DNA from 3 places in the Sphingobium sp. Cam5-1 genome. Region 2 is predicted to be linked to each of the others. Evidence: riboswitches for the same ligand, from Rfam matches in the RefSeq annotation. Region 2 holds a riboswitch; each other region holds the start of a gene.
What was found. Region 2 has a riboswitch for cobalamin ahead of IZV00_RS18495 (cobalamin biosynthesis protein CobG). Riboswitches for the same ligand answer to the same signal wherever they lie in the genome.
Positions count from the first base shown of each region.

Region 1: another riboswitch for cobalamin. It lies ahead of IZV00_RS16290 (TonB-dependent receptor); the one in region 2 lies ahead of IZV00_RS18495 (cobalamin biosynthesis protein CobG).
Region 3: another riboswitch for cobalamin. It lies ahead of IZV00_RS00490 (TonB-dependent receptor plug domain-containing protein); the one in region 2 lies ahead of IZV00_RS18495 (cobalamin biosynthesis protein CobG).

Region 1 is NZ_CP065139.1:499,016-503,178, forward strand. It holds gene IZV00_RS16275 (malate synthase G) at 1-3, opposite strand, end outside; gene IZV00_RS16280 (LysR family transcriptional regulator) at 114-1,007, shown strand; gene IZV00_RS16285 (hypothetical protein) at 1,210-1,383, opposite strand; cobalamin riboswitch at 1,592-1,838, shown strand; gene IZV00_RS16290 (TonB-dependent receptor) at 2,080-4,038, shown strand.
Region 2 is NZ_CP065139.1:988,770-992,932, forward strand. It holds gene IZV00_RS18490 (precorrin-8X methylmutase) at 1-341, opposite strand, end outside; gene IZV00_RS18495 (cobalamin biosynthesis protein CobG) at 341-1,396, opposite strand; cobalamin riboswitch at 1,628-1,851, opposite strand; gene IZV00_RS18500 (alpha/beta fold hydrolase) at 1,982-2,836, shown strand; gene bluB (5,6-dimethylbenzimidazole synthase) at 2,950-3,588, opposite strand; gene cobO (cob(I)yrinic acid a,c-diamide adenosyltransferase) at 3,590-4,163, opposite strand, start outside.
Region 3 is NZ_CP065138.1:96,720-100,882, reverse strand. It holds gene IZV00_RS00490 (TonB-dependent receptor plug domain-containing protein) at 1-1,635, opposite strand, end outside; cobalamin riboswitch at 1,806-2,065, opposite strand; gene mobA (molybdenum cofactor guanylyltransferase) at 2,093-2,629, shown strand; gene cobA (uroporphyrinogen-III C-methyltransferase) at 2,714-3,496, opposite strand; gene IZV00_RS00475 (nitrate reductase) at 3,483-4,163, opposite strand, start outside.

The sequences.
Region 1 (4,163 bases), 490 kb from region 2:
CATGGGCAACTCTCCATCCAAAATACCGTGGCAAAAGCCTATAGACCCCCGCCCATCCTCGCACTAGACAATAAGAACTCAAAGCATCTGTTCCTCATAGGAAAAGATCATCGATGGATCCCGATTATCTTCTCTTCGCCCGCGCGGTAGAGGCAGGCAGCCTTTCGGCGGCAGGCCGCATATTGAACATCTCGCCCGCCATGATGTCGAAACGCATCTCCCGGCTGGAAGCGCGGCTTGGCGTCCGCCTCATCCATCGCACCACGCGGCGCCTTGCCCTGACGGAGGAAGGCGCCAGCCTGCACCGCGATCTTGTCGCCATCCTCGACGCCATCCAGCAGGCCGAAGATCGCGTCACCAACCGCCATCGCACGGCGTCGGGGCCGTTGCGCATCTCTGCCCCCACCTCCTTCGGCCGCCTACACGTCGCGCGCCATGTCGCCCGCTTCCTTCAACAGCATCCACGTGTCGACCTCCAACTCAACTTGACCGACGCCTATGAAGACCTCCTCGCCCAGCGGATCGACGTCGCCATCCGCATCACCAGCGACATTCCCGCGCATCTGGAGGGGCATCGCCTCGCCGCCAACCGCCGCATCCTGTGCGCCAGCCCCGCCTATCTCGCGGCGCATGGCCTGCCGGAAAAGATCGCCGACCTGGCCCATCATCACCTGCTCGCCGCCGAAGGGCAGCTGCCATGGCGGCTCGTCAACGGCCGCGCGCGCAAACTGGTCGATGGCCAAAGCCGTGTCCGCACCAACAGCAGCGAAATCGTGCGCGAACTCGCCCTGACGGGCGTCGGCATCGCGTTACGCTCGCTCTGGGACGTGGGCGACCTGATCGGGCAGGGCAGCCTCGTCCGCGTCCTCGATAGCTGGGAAGGACCCGAGGACCTCGCCGTCCACGCCGTCCACCCCCGCGCCGCAGGCCGTCCCGCCGCCGTAGACGCCTTCATCGGCTTCCTGCGCGACATCTTCCGCGATGCATCGTGGAACCGGGGCGACTGATAGCAAGAAGCACCTTGGCGCCACCCGCCCAACTGCCTGAAAAGCGTAGAAATCCCCTCCTGAAATCATTTGCAAGCCGACTGTCAAAAAACAGAAGCTTTCCCCTGTTAACCTGCGTAATAGCAGCGGGAAACAGGCCGATGTTATCGTTCGAGCCATAAGAAATTGAGAGAGGATAAGGGCCATGCGCCCCAATGACGCGTCACATTTTTCCGCCTGCGCCGCCCAGGAAGCGCGGCAAGCCAGGGAAGCGCGCCTGCGCGGCGCCGACCAGGCCACCATCGCCCTCCACAACGAACGCGCCGTCCGCTACCAAGCCATGGCGCTGCGCCTTCAGCGCGAGCGCAGCGCGACCCTGAACTGATCCATCGGCCATCCCCTCTCCCCTTCAGGGGTCGGCCAGAGGCACGTGACTCTGGCCGAGGTGCCGACCCCGGCGAAGGCGGGGGGAAGGCGGGAGAGGGGACTGTAAAGCAACCCACGTTACTCCCCTCTCCCCAACCCTCTCCCCTAAAGGGGAGAGGGAGTAACCCCACTTGCCCCACCTCACCACCTCCGCTATCGCCCCCGTCACTCGGGGCAACCCCGGGTATGATCGCGCCGGTGCCTCGAAAGAGGCTTAAAAGGGAACATGGTAAAGGAGGCACCCGCCTCCCCAAGCCAGGGCTGTCCCTGCAACTGTAAGCGGCGAGCGCGATGCACATCGCCCCACCTCACAGGCAGGTTGGGGCAAGTCACTGGGCCGGACGCTAAATCCTGCGAGGCCTGGGAAGGCCGTGCATCAAGCGATGACCCGCGAGCCAGGAGACCTGCCAGCGTCTGGTCGCTCTTGCCTTGGTCCAGGGGATGGCCGCGGCACGGTAGTTTCCGTCTGAGCGACGAACGAGCGGCAAGAGGCCGCTTCGGTGACGCTGGCGGCCGCCTTTGGGGGCGTCCGGTCGCTCGCGCGCGCCGGTCGTCGTCGGGCGACAGGTCTCTTGCCGGATGTCGCCAGACGCCCGGAGTGCATAAAGTGAAACTACTCAATCAACTCCACCGCGCCGCCTGCGCGCTGACCGCCACGCTCCTTCCCTTGCCCGCCTTCGCCGCCGATGCGAACGACGCGGGCGACGACGCCGACACCATCATCGTCTTCGGCCGGGGCGAGGACAAGATCGGCACCGCCCATGCGGCCAGCGAAGGCAGCATCAGCGGCGCGGACCTGCTCGTCCGCCCGCTGCTGCGCGTTGCCGAATTGCTCGAAGCCGTACCGGGCATGGTTGCGGCCCAACATTCGGGCAGCGGCAAGGCCAATCAATATTTCCTCCGCGGCTTCAATCTCGACCATGGATCGGACTTCACCACCTATATCGACGGGGTTCAGATGAATTTCCGCAGCCATGGCCACGGCCAGGGCTATCTCGACTTGAACGGCCTCATCCCCGAAATCATCGCGCGCGAGGATTTTCGCAAAGGCCCCTATCGCGCCGATGGTGGCGACTTCGCGCTCGCGGGTGCGGCCTATATGACCACGATCGACGGCTATGACCGTCCATGGGTCGCGGCGGAGGGCGGCTCCTTCGGCTGGCGCAGGCTGGCATCAGGCGGCACCGTAAAGGCGGGCGCAGGCAATCTCACCCTCGTCGCCCAAGCCAAGGCTTATGACGGCCCGTGGCAGGAGGCTGAACATCTGCGCCATTATGCGGGCTTCGCCAAATATACGCTTCCCGCTGGGGCCGGTAAGATCGACGCCACGCTGCACGCCTATCGCGCGACATGGCGTCCGACCGAACAGATCCCCGAACGCATCATCGGCACGCCGCTTTGCCCCGATGTCTTCTGCTCGCCCGATCCATCGGCGCGCGGTGAGACGACGCGCATCATCGGCAATCTTGCCACCGTTCAGCCGACATGGCGCGCCAATCTCTACGCGCAATATTACGACTGGACGATGTTCTCCAACCCCACCTACACCGATCCCGACGGCACCAGCGCACAGATCGAGCAGTTCGACCGCCGCTGGATCCTTGGCCTGACCGGCGAAAAACGATGGGACCTTGGCTCGGCGCTGCAACTGAAGCTCGGCACGGAAAACCGCTATGACGCGATCGGCAATGTCGGCGTCAACCGCACCGCCGTCCGCACCTTCCTCTCCTCGCTCGGCCGCTACCGCGTGAACGAAGCCTCCGCCGCTCTCTATGGCGAAGCGACGCTGACCCCGCTGCCGGGCCTGCGTCTGACGGGCGGCCTGCGCGGCGACTATTATCATTATTCGGTCACAGCAAAGGACGCCGACGCCGACGCGTTGGGCGAAGGCAGCGGTTCCGACACGCTCCTCTCGCCCAAGGCCGCGATCGCCTGGCGGCTCAATCCCAGCATCGAACTTTACGCCAATTGGGGCCGGGGCTTCCATTCCAACGATGCGCGCGGCGCGGTCAATGTGGACACGCCCGTACCGTTGCTGGTGCGCGGAACCGGCAAGGAACTGGGCGCGCGCGTCCAGCTGCCCGGCTTCACCTTCACCGCTACCTATTGGTGGCTGAATGTGGGCAGCGAGTTGCGCTTCGTCGGTGACTCCAACGCGGTCGAACCCACCGGTGCCAGCCGCCGCCACGGCTATGAGCTTGTCGCTTTCTGGCGCCCGCTCCCCTGGCTCGCCTTCGACGGCAACTACACCGCCAGCCACAGCCGCTACACCAATGGCGACCATATCCCCAACGCCTTCAAAAACGCCGCCTCCGCCGGGGCCGCCATCGTGTTCGATCCATGGGAAGCCAGCATCCGCGTCCGTCACCTTGGCCCCTCGCCGCTGATCGAAGACAATAGCGTGCGCGATTCCGGTAGCACGGTCGTCAACGCGCGCGCCGCATGGAAAGGAAAACGGGTGCAAATCTATGCCGAACTGCTCAACATCCTTGGCAGCCGGGACAAGGACATCGCTTATTATTACGAGTCCTACCTTCCCGCCGCCGATGTGGAGCCTGTCGAGGGAAGGCTGAGCCGCGTCGTCGAACCGCGAACGGTGAGGGGCGGCGTCAAGTTCAGCTTCTGATGCTGGGGAAGGCCGCTTCTAGAAAGAGCCCGCGGCCTTCCCGATCAATGGCTTACATAATGAACGGCGATGTTTATAAAGTAAAAGTGGACAGGGCAACAGTCAAACCGCAATAGAATACATGA
Region 2 (4,163 bases):
GTGTTCGCCACTGACCGGGCGAGATCGGGCACTTGAGGATCGTTCAGGGTGCAGATGATGGCATTGCCAGCGGGCAGACGCGCGCGCGTAATCCCCTCCGACACCATCCGCGCGTCACACAGGATCGGCGCGCCAGCCTCCAGCGCCGTGATTGCCGAACCGGCAAAACCCGGTGAAAAGCGGATATGCGGCGCGAGGCCGACCATGCCCGCCGCATGGATCATCCGCACGGCAACCCGCTCTTCCTCTGCCGCAAAGCGGTCGAGCGCCGCCTCAGCCCGGATCATGCGGAAGGACTGGCGATAGATTTCCGCGCCGTCGGTTTCATAGAGATGCGGCATCAATTGGCTCCGAAGAGGGCGAGTATCTGATCGGGCGACAGGCCCGTTTGCAGCGGCGGCGCACCCGCGCACGCATTGCGGCTAATGTCGAAGCGCCCGTCACGCCCGGTGAGGACCACCGCCGCCTGCGAAGGCCGGGCGCAACCCTTGGCGCAACCCGAAACATGAAGTCCGCGAACATGCGGCGCCAGCCGAGCGGCCAGATCGCGCGTGGCGACGCTTGCCTGCGGGCAGGCTGGCGCACCAGGACAGCGATCGGCGGAAAGGCGCGGATCGGCCGGATCATCGGACGGAGCGCCGCTGCCTTCCAGCACCAGTCCACGCCAGGGGGTAAGCCGGACAGCCTCCGTCCCTCGCTCCATCGCGGCAAGAAGCGCAGCCGCCTCGATCCTGCCGAAGGGCGCTGCACGAAAAGGGCCGGGCGCAGCGGACAGGGCGGCAGCGCAGGACCGGGCGGGGGCAGGGGACTTAGTCGCTACGTTAGGGAGCGGGGCCGAATGCCGCGCCATGCGCCCCGCCTGCGCGCCACCGCTGGCCACGAACCAATGGGCATGACGGATCAACCCCTCGGCCGCGTCCTCTGCACTCAGGGCCACGCCATGCGTGCGCCCGTCAGCGCGCAGGATCAGCGTGCCGCTCGTCCCTCTTTCGATCCGGAAATCAGCCGGAACATCGCTAAGCACCGGAGCAGGCCCCGCATCGATCGCAAAGCCGACCTTCGCGGGCAGGTCGGGCAGCTCGTCCATGCGCGCGATCAAGGCAGCGGCTATGACGGCGCTATCGTCACCCGGCGACCAGTCGGGGTTGATTAGGACAGGAATCTGCCTGTCCCGATCCGCATCGGCGTGCGTCAACCCCAGCGCGACGAGCCTCTCCATCAATGCGCCGTGGCCTGCCTCGTTCACGCCCCTGATCTGCAACGCGGCGCGATTGGTGATGTCGATATGGCCATTGCCCAGCGCGATGGCGGCCTTGCAAAGCCCTACCGCCTGCGCCCGGCTCATCCGGCCCAGCGCCGGGCGCACCCGGACCAGCAGCCCGTCGCCCGCCATCATCGGGCGCCACGCCGTCGGGCACCAGCCGCGCACGCGATGGGCCGGGCGTGGGCCAGCGTCGGCACTTCGCGCCTGCTCCTGCATTGCTCCTGCACTCCCCGCACCAGCGCCACGACACACGGGCGGCATGCGCAGGTAGGCGGACAGGCCGCACGCCTGCACGGCCGCAGCCGCACGAAATTCGTCGCTCAAACGGAGAACCGAGCCGTGACCATCCCCTGGATCATGGCAAGAGCGACCTTTGCTCCGGCAGGTCTCCTGGCTTGCGGGTCATAGCTTGGCATGGGGCCTTCCCGGATTGCTCCAGTGGCTGGCCGTCCTTTCTCGGGACTGGCCGGTCCATGCCTCGCTCGCCGCTCACAGTTGCAGGGACAGCCGCGGATTAGGGAGGAAACCCTCCCGCACCGCGTTCCCATTTAAGCCCCTTGCGGGGCACCGGCGCGATCGATGAACCGGGATGAACCCGGCTCGATGCGCTTCATAGGAGGGATGCGGGCGAAAGGGAAGTGGCCAAGGGCCGCTTCCTTGCCTCGGCGGGCCGTCGAAGCTAGGCCGTCATCAAAGACAGCAAATGGAGAGGACAAGATGAGCGATTTCAGCTTTGAAGCGACCAGCCGCTTTCTGGAAACGGATAAGGGACGGCTCCATTATCATGAAGCCGGATCGGGTCCCGCGCTGCTGCTGCTCCACGGGTCCGGCCCTGGCGTCACTGGCTGGGCCAATTTTCAGGGCAATCTGCCTTTCTTCTCCCAGCATTTCCGCACCATCATTCTTGACGCGCCCGGCTATGGCAAGAGTGATCCGGTGGATGGCGACCCGGTCGGCGTGGCGCGTGACGCGGTTGTCGCGTTGATGGACGGCCTTGGCATCGATCGCGCCCATGTCGTGGGCAACAGCTATGGCGGCATCGTCGGCGGGCATCTGGCGGCGTCCCATCCCGACCGCGTGCTGCGCTACATCACGATCGGCGGCATCGGCTTCAACGTCACCTCGACCTTTCCCAATGAAGGGCTGACCCGCCTCGTCGATTTCATCGAAGACCCGACGCGGGAGAATATCATCGCCTGGCTGGAATCGATGGTCTACGACAAGTCGATCATCACCGATGAGCTGATCGACATGCGCTACAAGGCGGCGCTGGAGCCGGTGACGATGGAAAGCAGCCGCAAGCTGTACACGCGCGCTGCGCTGGGCTTCATTGCCCAGTCGATGAGTGGTCCGGGCGTGTCGCAGCGGATCGACTATCTCGGCAGGATACAGGCACCGACGCTGATCATGTGGGGCCGGGATGACAAGGTTAGCCCGCTCGACGGTGCGCTGTTGCCGATGCGCATCATCCCCAATGCGGAGTTGCACGTGTTTCCGCGCTGCGGCCATTGGACGATGATCGAGCACAAGGACCGGTTTGAAGCGTTGGCTCTGGATTTCTTGCGGGGGTGAACAGCTAATCTCTCCCCGTTCGCCCTGAGCCTGTCGAAGGGCTTTTCTTTCTTTCAAGAAGGAGTGGGCTTCGACAGGCTCAGCCCGAACGGGCAGGGGTGTGGGCGCAATCCCTAACGCCGCACCACGACCGAATGCCAGTCCGTGCGCTGCTCCCATCCCCGCCGCTCCAGTTCCGGCACATCTTCCTCGCTCATCGGCCGCCCAAGGCACAGCAGCCCCAGACACTCCCACCCAACCGGAATATCCAGCATCGCGTTCACGCCTTCCGGTTCCATGATCGACACCCACCCCATGCCGATCCGCCGCGTCTGCGCCGCCAGCCACAGCGTATGGACCGCCATGACGCAGCTATAGCGCCGCGCCTCGGGCATTGTGACGGCGCCCAGATGATGGCCGGTCTCCGTCCCATCGTCGCAATAGACGGCGAACAATACCGGCGCCTCACGCAGCCCATGCAGTTTCAGGCTGCGATAGAGCCGGTCCTGATCCCCGTCATATTCCTTGCCCGCTTCCCGCACCTGGTGGTCGACATGGCACGCCAGCCCCTCGCGCAACTCCGCCGTCTCGATCCGCACGAAACGCCACGGCTGCGACAATCCCACCGACGGCGCGCGATGCGCCATGCTGAGCAGCCATTCGACGTCCGCCTCGTCGATCGGATCAGTCCTGAAATGGCGAATGTCCCGCCGCGCCCGCACCAGCGCCTCGAACTGCGCGCTGTCGATCGGGGTGATGGCGGGTCGGCTCATGTCAATATTCAATCCCTGCCTGCGCCTTCACGCCGCTGCGGAAGGGGTGCTTGACCAGTGTCATCTCGGTCACGAGGTCCGCCGCCTCGATCAAAGCCTCGGGCGCGTTGCGGCCAGTGATAAGGACATGCTTCATCTCGGCCCTGTTGGTCACGGCCTCCACCACCTCATCAACGGGCAGATAGTCGTAGCGCAGGACGATATTAAGCTCATCTGCCAGCACCATATCATAGGCGGGATCGGCGATCATCCGCTTTACCTCGTCCCATGCTTCGCGGGCGAGCGCAATGTCGCGGGTCTTGTCCTGCGTGTTCCAGGTGAAACCTTCGCCCATGGGCTTGAACGTGACATTATCAGGGAACGCATCGAACACCGCTTTTTCTCCGGTAGTCATCGCGCCTTTCACGAACTGGACGACGCCCACGCGCTTGCCATGGCCGATGGCGCGGACGACCATACCGAGCGCGGCGGTCGTCTTACCCTTGCCCTTGCCGGTATGGACGATCAGCAGGCCTTTTTCCTGTGTCTTGGTCGCCATGATCTTGTCATGGGCGGCCTGTTTCTTCTTCATCTTT
Region 3 (4,163 bases), on a different contig from region 2:
GCCAGTCGACAGGCCGATGGGCCAGACATAATCCATCGACGTGCTCACCGCATTCGCGGCGCGGCGCAGCAGGCGCTCGCCAAAAGCCGCGCTGCCCGATGAACGATCCCGCGCATCGACATAGCTATAGGCGGCGGTGAAGGTCAGCGCATCGACCGGGCGCAGCGTGAGCATCGATTCCACACCCTTGGCCCGGGTGCGATCCAGATTGCCATAGGTGAAGGTCGTATTGTCGTAATTGAGCTGGTCCCGCGTGTCGCGCCAGAAGCCGGTGACGGACAGCACCGCCCGGTCGCTGCCCAGATTCTGGTCGAAGCCGATGTCGTAGCTCTTCGACCGCTCGGGCTTCAGGTTCGGATTGCCGCTGAATGTATCGTAAAGCTGGTAGAGCGACGGCGCCTTGAAACCCTCGCCATAGCTGAGGCGAATATTGGTCGCGCCGCCATTGGGGGTATAGTTGGCGTTCGCGCCGAAGGTGGTCGCACCCCCGAACTGGCTGTGATCGTCATGCCGCACGCCTGCGGTCATGGACAGGCCTTCAACTGGCTTCACCACCGCGAGGGCATAAACGCTGTCGATATTGGCGCGGTGGCTTTCCTGCGAACCGAAGCCGAAAAACTCATAATCGGGCCGCTCATGCTCATAGCCGAGCAGCAGCTTGACGTCATCCATGGGCTGATAGACGCCTTCATATTCGAAGCGCAGGTTCGTGCCCGAATAGCCGAAGTCCGGGGCGTTGCCGCGCACGAAATAATAGTCGCGATCCTGCTGATACCAGGTAACGGCCGCCCGATTGGTCAGCTTGCCCTCGAACAGCGCGAAGTTGAGGCCCGCATAGCCGATATATTGATTGGATTTAGCAGCATCAGGGCTATCGGTCGGCGCGCCAAAGAAGCTGTCATAGTCAAGATCACCGTTGATATAATAGCCGCGCAGGTCGAGGCTCAGATCATCGGTGAAGGCGATCTTCAGCCGGGCATTGCCAGTGATATTTTCATAGCCGTCCTTTTCCGCGCCACCGAAATCGGAAGAGACAGCGGAGATGCCATCGGTGCGGAAATAGGCGAGCCCAACGCCGCCCGACAATATGCCGCTGGTGCCCGATACATCCGCCTTCGCATTCAGCGTATCGGCATAGCCATAATCGACCGACGCCTTGCCGCCGAACCCTTCGCTCGGGATGCCGGTCATGATGTTGACGACGCCGCCGATCGCCTGGCTGCCATAGGCGATGGAGTTGGAACCGCGCAGCACCTCGATCCTGCGGATGTTGCCGACCAGCAGGTTGCCGAAATCATATTGATCGCCGATGCCGCTCGGGTCGTTGACCTTCACGCCGTCGATCAGCACCAGCGTCTGCGTCGTTTCCGCGCCGCGCACCGATACGCTGGTCACGTTACCCAAGCTGCCGGTGCGGTTGAAACGGATGCCGGGCGTCGTCATCAGCAGATCGACGACGCTGACATTCTGGCGGGTGTCGATCGTCTTCTCGTCGATCACTGTCACCGCCTGCCCGACCTCGTCGGTGGGCTGTTCGATGCCGAGCGCGGTGACGACGATCCCGTCCGCCTCATCATCGGCAAGGGCGGGCGTGGCGGCGAGCAGCGCCAGCAGTGAAATTCCGGTCCTGATCATAGTCTGTCTTCCCTGAGCGCCATGCGACATGAGCCCAGGGCCTGCCGCACAAGCGGCCGGTATGCGGGAAGAAGAGACGCCAGCCCCGTCACGCGCACCGATGCGGCCCTGCGCCGCTTCGTCGCTCAGACGGAAAACACCGTGCCCGGACCTATCCCTGGACCCAAGGCAAGAGCGACCATGCGCCGGTAGGTTTCCTGGCTCGCGGGTCGTCGCGGTGATGCACGCCTTCCCGGACTTTTGGTCCAGTGGCTGGTCCCCCTCGCCTCCCCCTTTGAAGGCTTGCAGGTTTCCCTGTGCATCGCGCTCGCCGCTTACAGTTGCAGGGACAGCCGCGGAGTTGGACGGTGATCCCGTCCGCACCGCATTCCCTTTCCGGCGCGATCTTTCGTGAACGGTTGCCCGTTCACGCGGCGCGCCATAGGGGAAAGTGAGGCTATTGCCAAGGAGTGGATCGATGCGATTGCTGGGCGCGGTGCTGGCGGGTGGGCGATCCAGCCGGTTCGGAAGCGACAAGGCGTTGGCGCTGATGCCGGACGGGCGCACGCTGATGGCGCATGCGGTGGCGGCAATCGCGCCGCATGTGGAGGCCGTGGTGGTCTGTGGGCGGGGCGTCGATGGGCTGACGGGGCTGGCGGATCGGCCTGCGCCGGACCTGGGGCCTCTGGGCGGGCTGAACGCGGCGCTGCATCATGCGCGGACGAAGGGTTATGATGCGGTGCTGACGACGGGGTGCGACATGCCGGTCTATCCGGCGGCGCTGGTGGAGGCGCTTATTGGCGACAGTGGGGCGGTGCTGAAGGGGCAGCAGCTGGCGGGCTTCTGGCCTGCGTCGCTCGCGGACGAACTGAACGCGCATCTGGCGGAAGAGAATAATCGGTCGATCTTTGGGTGGATCGAGCGGGTGGGCGCGCGGGTGGTGGAGCGGCCGGAACTGGTGCTGCCGAATATCAATCGGCCGGAGGATCTGGCGCACTGGCGCGAGCCGAACTGAGCTTGCCGAAGCCCCCTCCCTTCCTTCCAACTAAGGTCAGGGGTGTTCGACAAGCTCAGGGCAAAAGTTGCGCAGAGTCGGCCTTCAAAGCGGAAGAGCGACGCTGGCTGCAACCCCTACAGGCATGGACGTGCCCGCCACCGCTTCGCCGATCAGCAGCAGGGTCGGGTCTTCATCGCTGATCGTGGCGACCAGGAAAGCGAGCGCGGACAACTTGCCGCGGATCAGGCGTTCGGTGGGGAGGGAGACGTTGACCGCCACCATCACCGGCGTTTCGGGATCGCGTCCGGCGGCGATCAGCTGGCGGCTGATCTCTCCGGCGGCGGCGCGGCCCATATAGATGCCGAGCGTGCCGCCGGGGCGGGCGAGCGCTTCCCAGTCGAGCTTGAGCGGCTCTCCGGCTTTCAGATGCGCGGTCACCAGCGTCAGGCCGCGCGCCTTGCCGCGCAGGGTGAGCGAGGCGCTGCCGCTCGCCGCTGCTGCGCTGACCGTGGTGATGCCGGGGCAGATGTGGAAGCGGATGCCGTCGGCGGCCAGATGCTCCATCTCTTCGGACGAGCGGCCGAATACCGAGGGGTCTCCGCCCTTGAGGCGGACGACGCGCTTGCCTGCTTTGGCGGCGGCGAGGAGGAGGTCGTTGATACTTTCCTGCGCCTTGCTGTGGCGGCCGGAACGCTTGCCGACGCTGACCCGCTCGACGCCTTCGGGGATCAGGTCGAGGACGCCGGGGCCGACGAGGGCGTCGTAGAAGACGATTTCGGCCGCCGCGATCAGCTTTTCGGCTTTGCGGGTGAGGAGGTCCGGGTCGCCCGGCCCTGCGCCGACCAGCCAGACTTCACCGGGGGCGATCAATTCATTCGGCTGCATGAAGCGTCTCCTGCGGGATTTGGGCGAGGATGTTGGCGAGCGCGGGGCGGCAGGACCCGCAATTGGTGCCAGCGCCGATCGCCTTGCCGATGGCGGGCACGTCGACCAGGCTCTGGTCGCGGATGGCGGCGACGATCTGATTAAGGCCGATGTCGAAGCAGACGCAGATGGTCGGCCCCTTGTCCGGCTGATTGCCGGGACCGCGCGCGGCGAGGACGGAGGCGCCCACCTCTTCCGCCTCAAGCTGGCCGATGAGCCAGTCGCGCGAGGGGAGCAGGCCGGTGCGGGTGACGAAGAGGACGGCGGCGAGCCTGCCTTCGCGGATGATGGCGATGCGGCGGGTGCCGCGCGTCATGTCCACAGCCTCGACGCGGTCGCCCTTGGGCAGGCTGGCTTCGAGGCGTACCGGATCGCCATTGCCCGCCATCTCGTAGAGCGCGCCCCCCGGCACCGTGACCTTCGTTGCCCAGAGGCATGGGAGCTTCGCCGGCTGCTCACCCCGGACGATGAGGAAACCCTTCCACTCGGTCGCGACACGCTCGACGCTGGCAGGCGTCGATTTGAAACCCGGCTGGCCCGAATGCGGATCGACCAGCGGCCGGGGCAGCAGGCCGGTGCGACCGCCGGTGGAGATTTGGTCGGTCCAGTGGATCGGCGTGAAAATCTC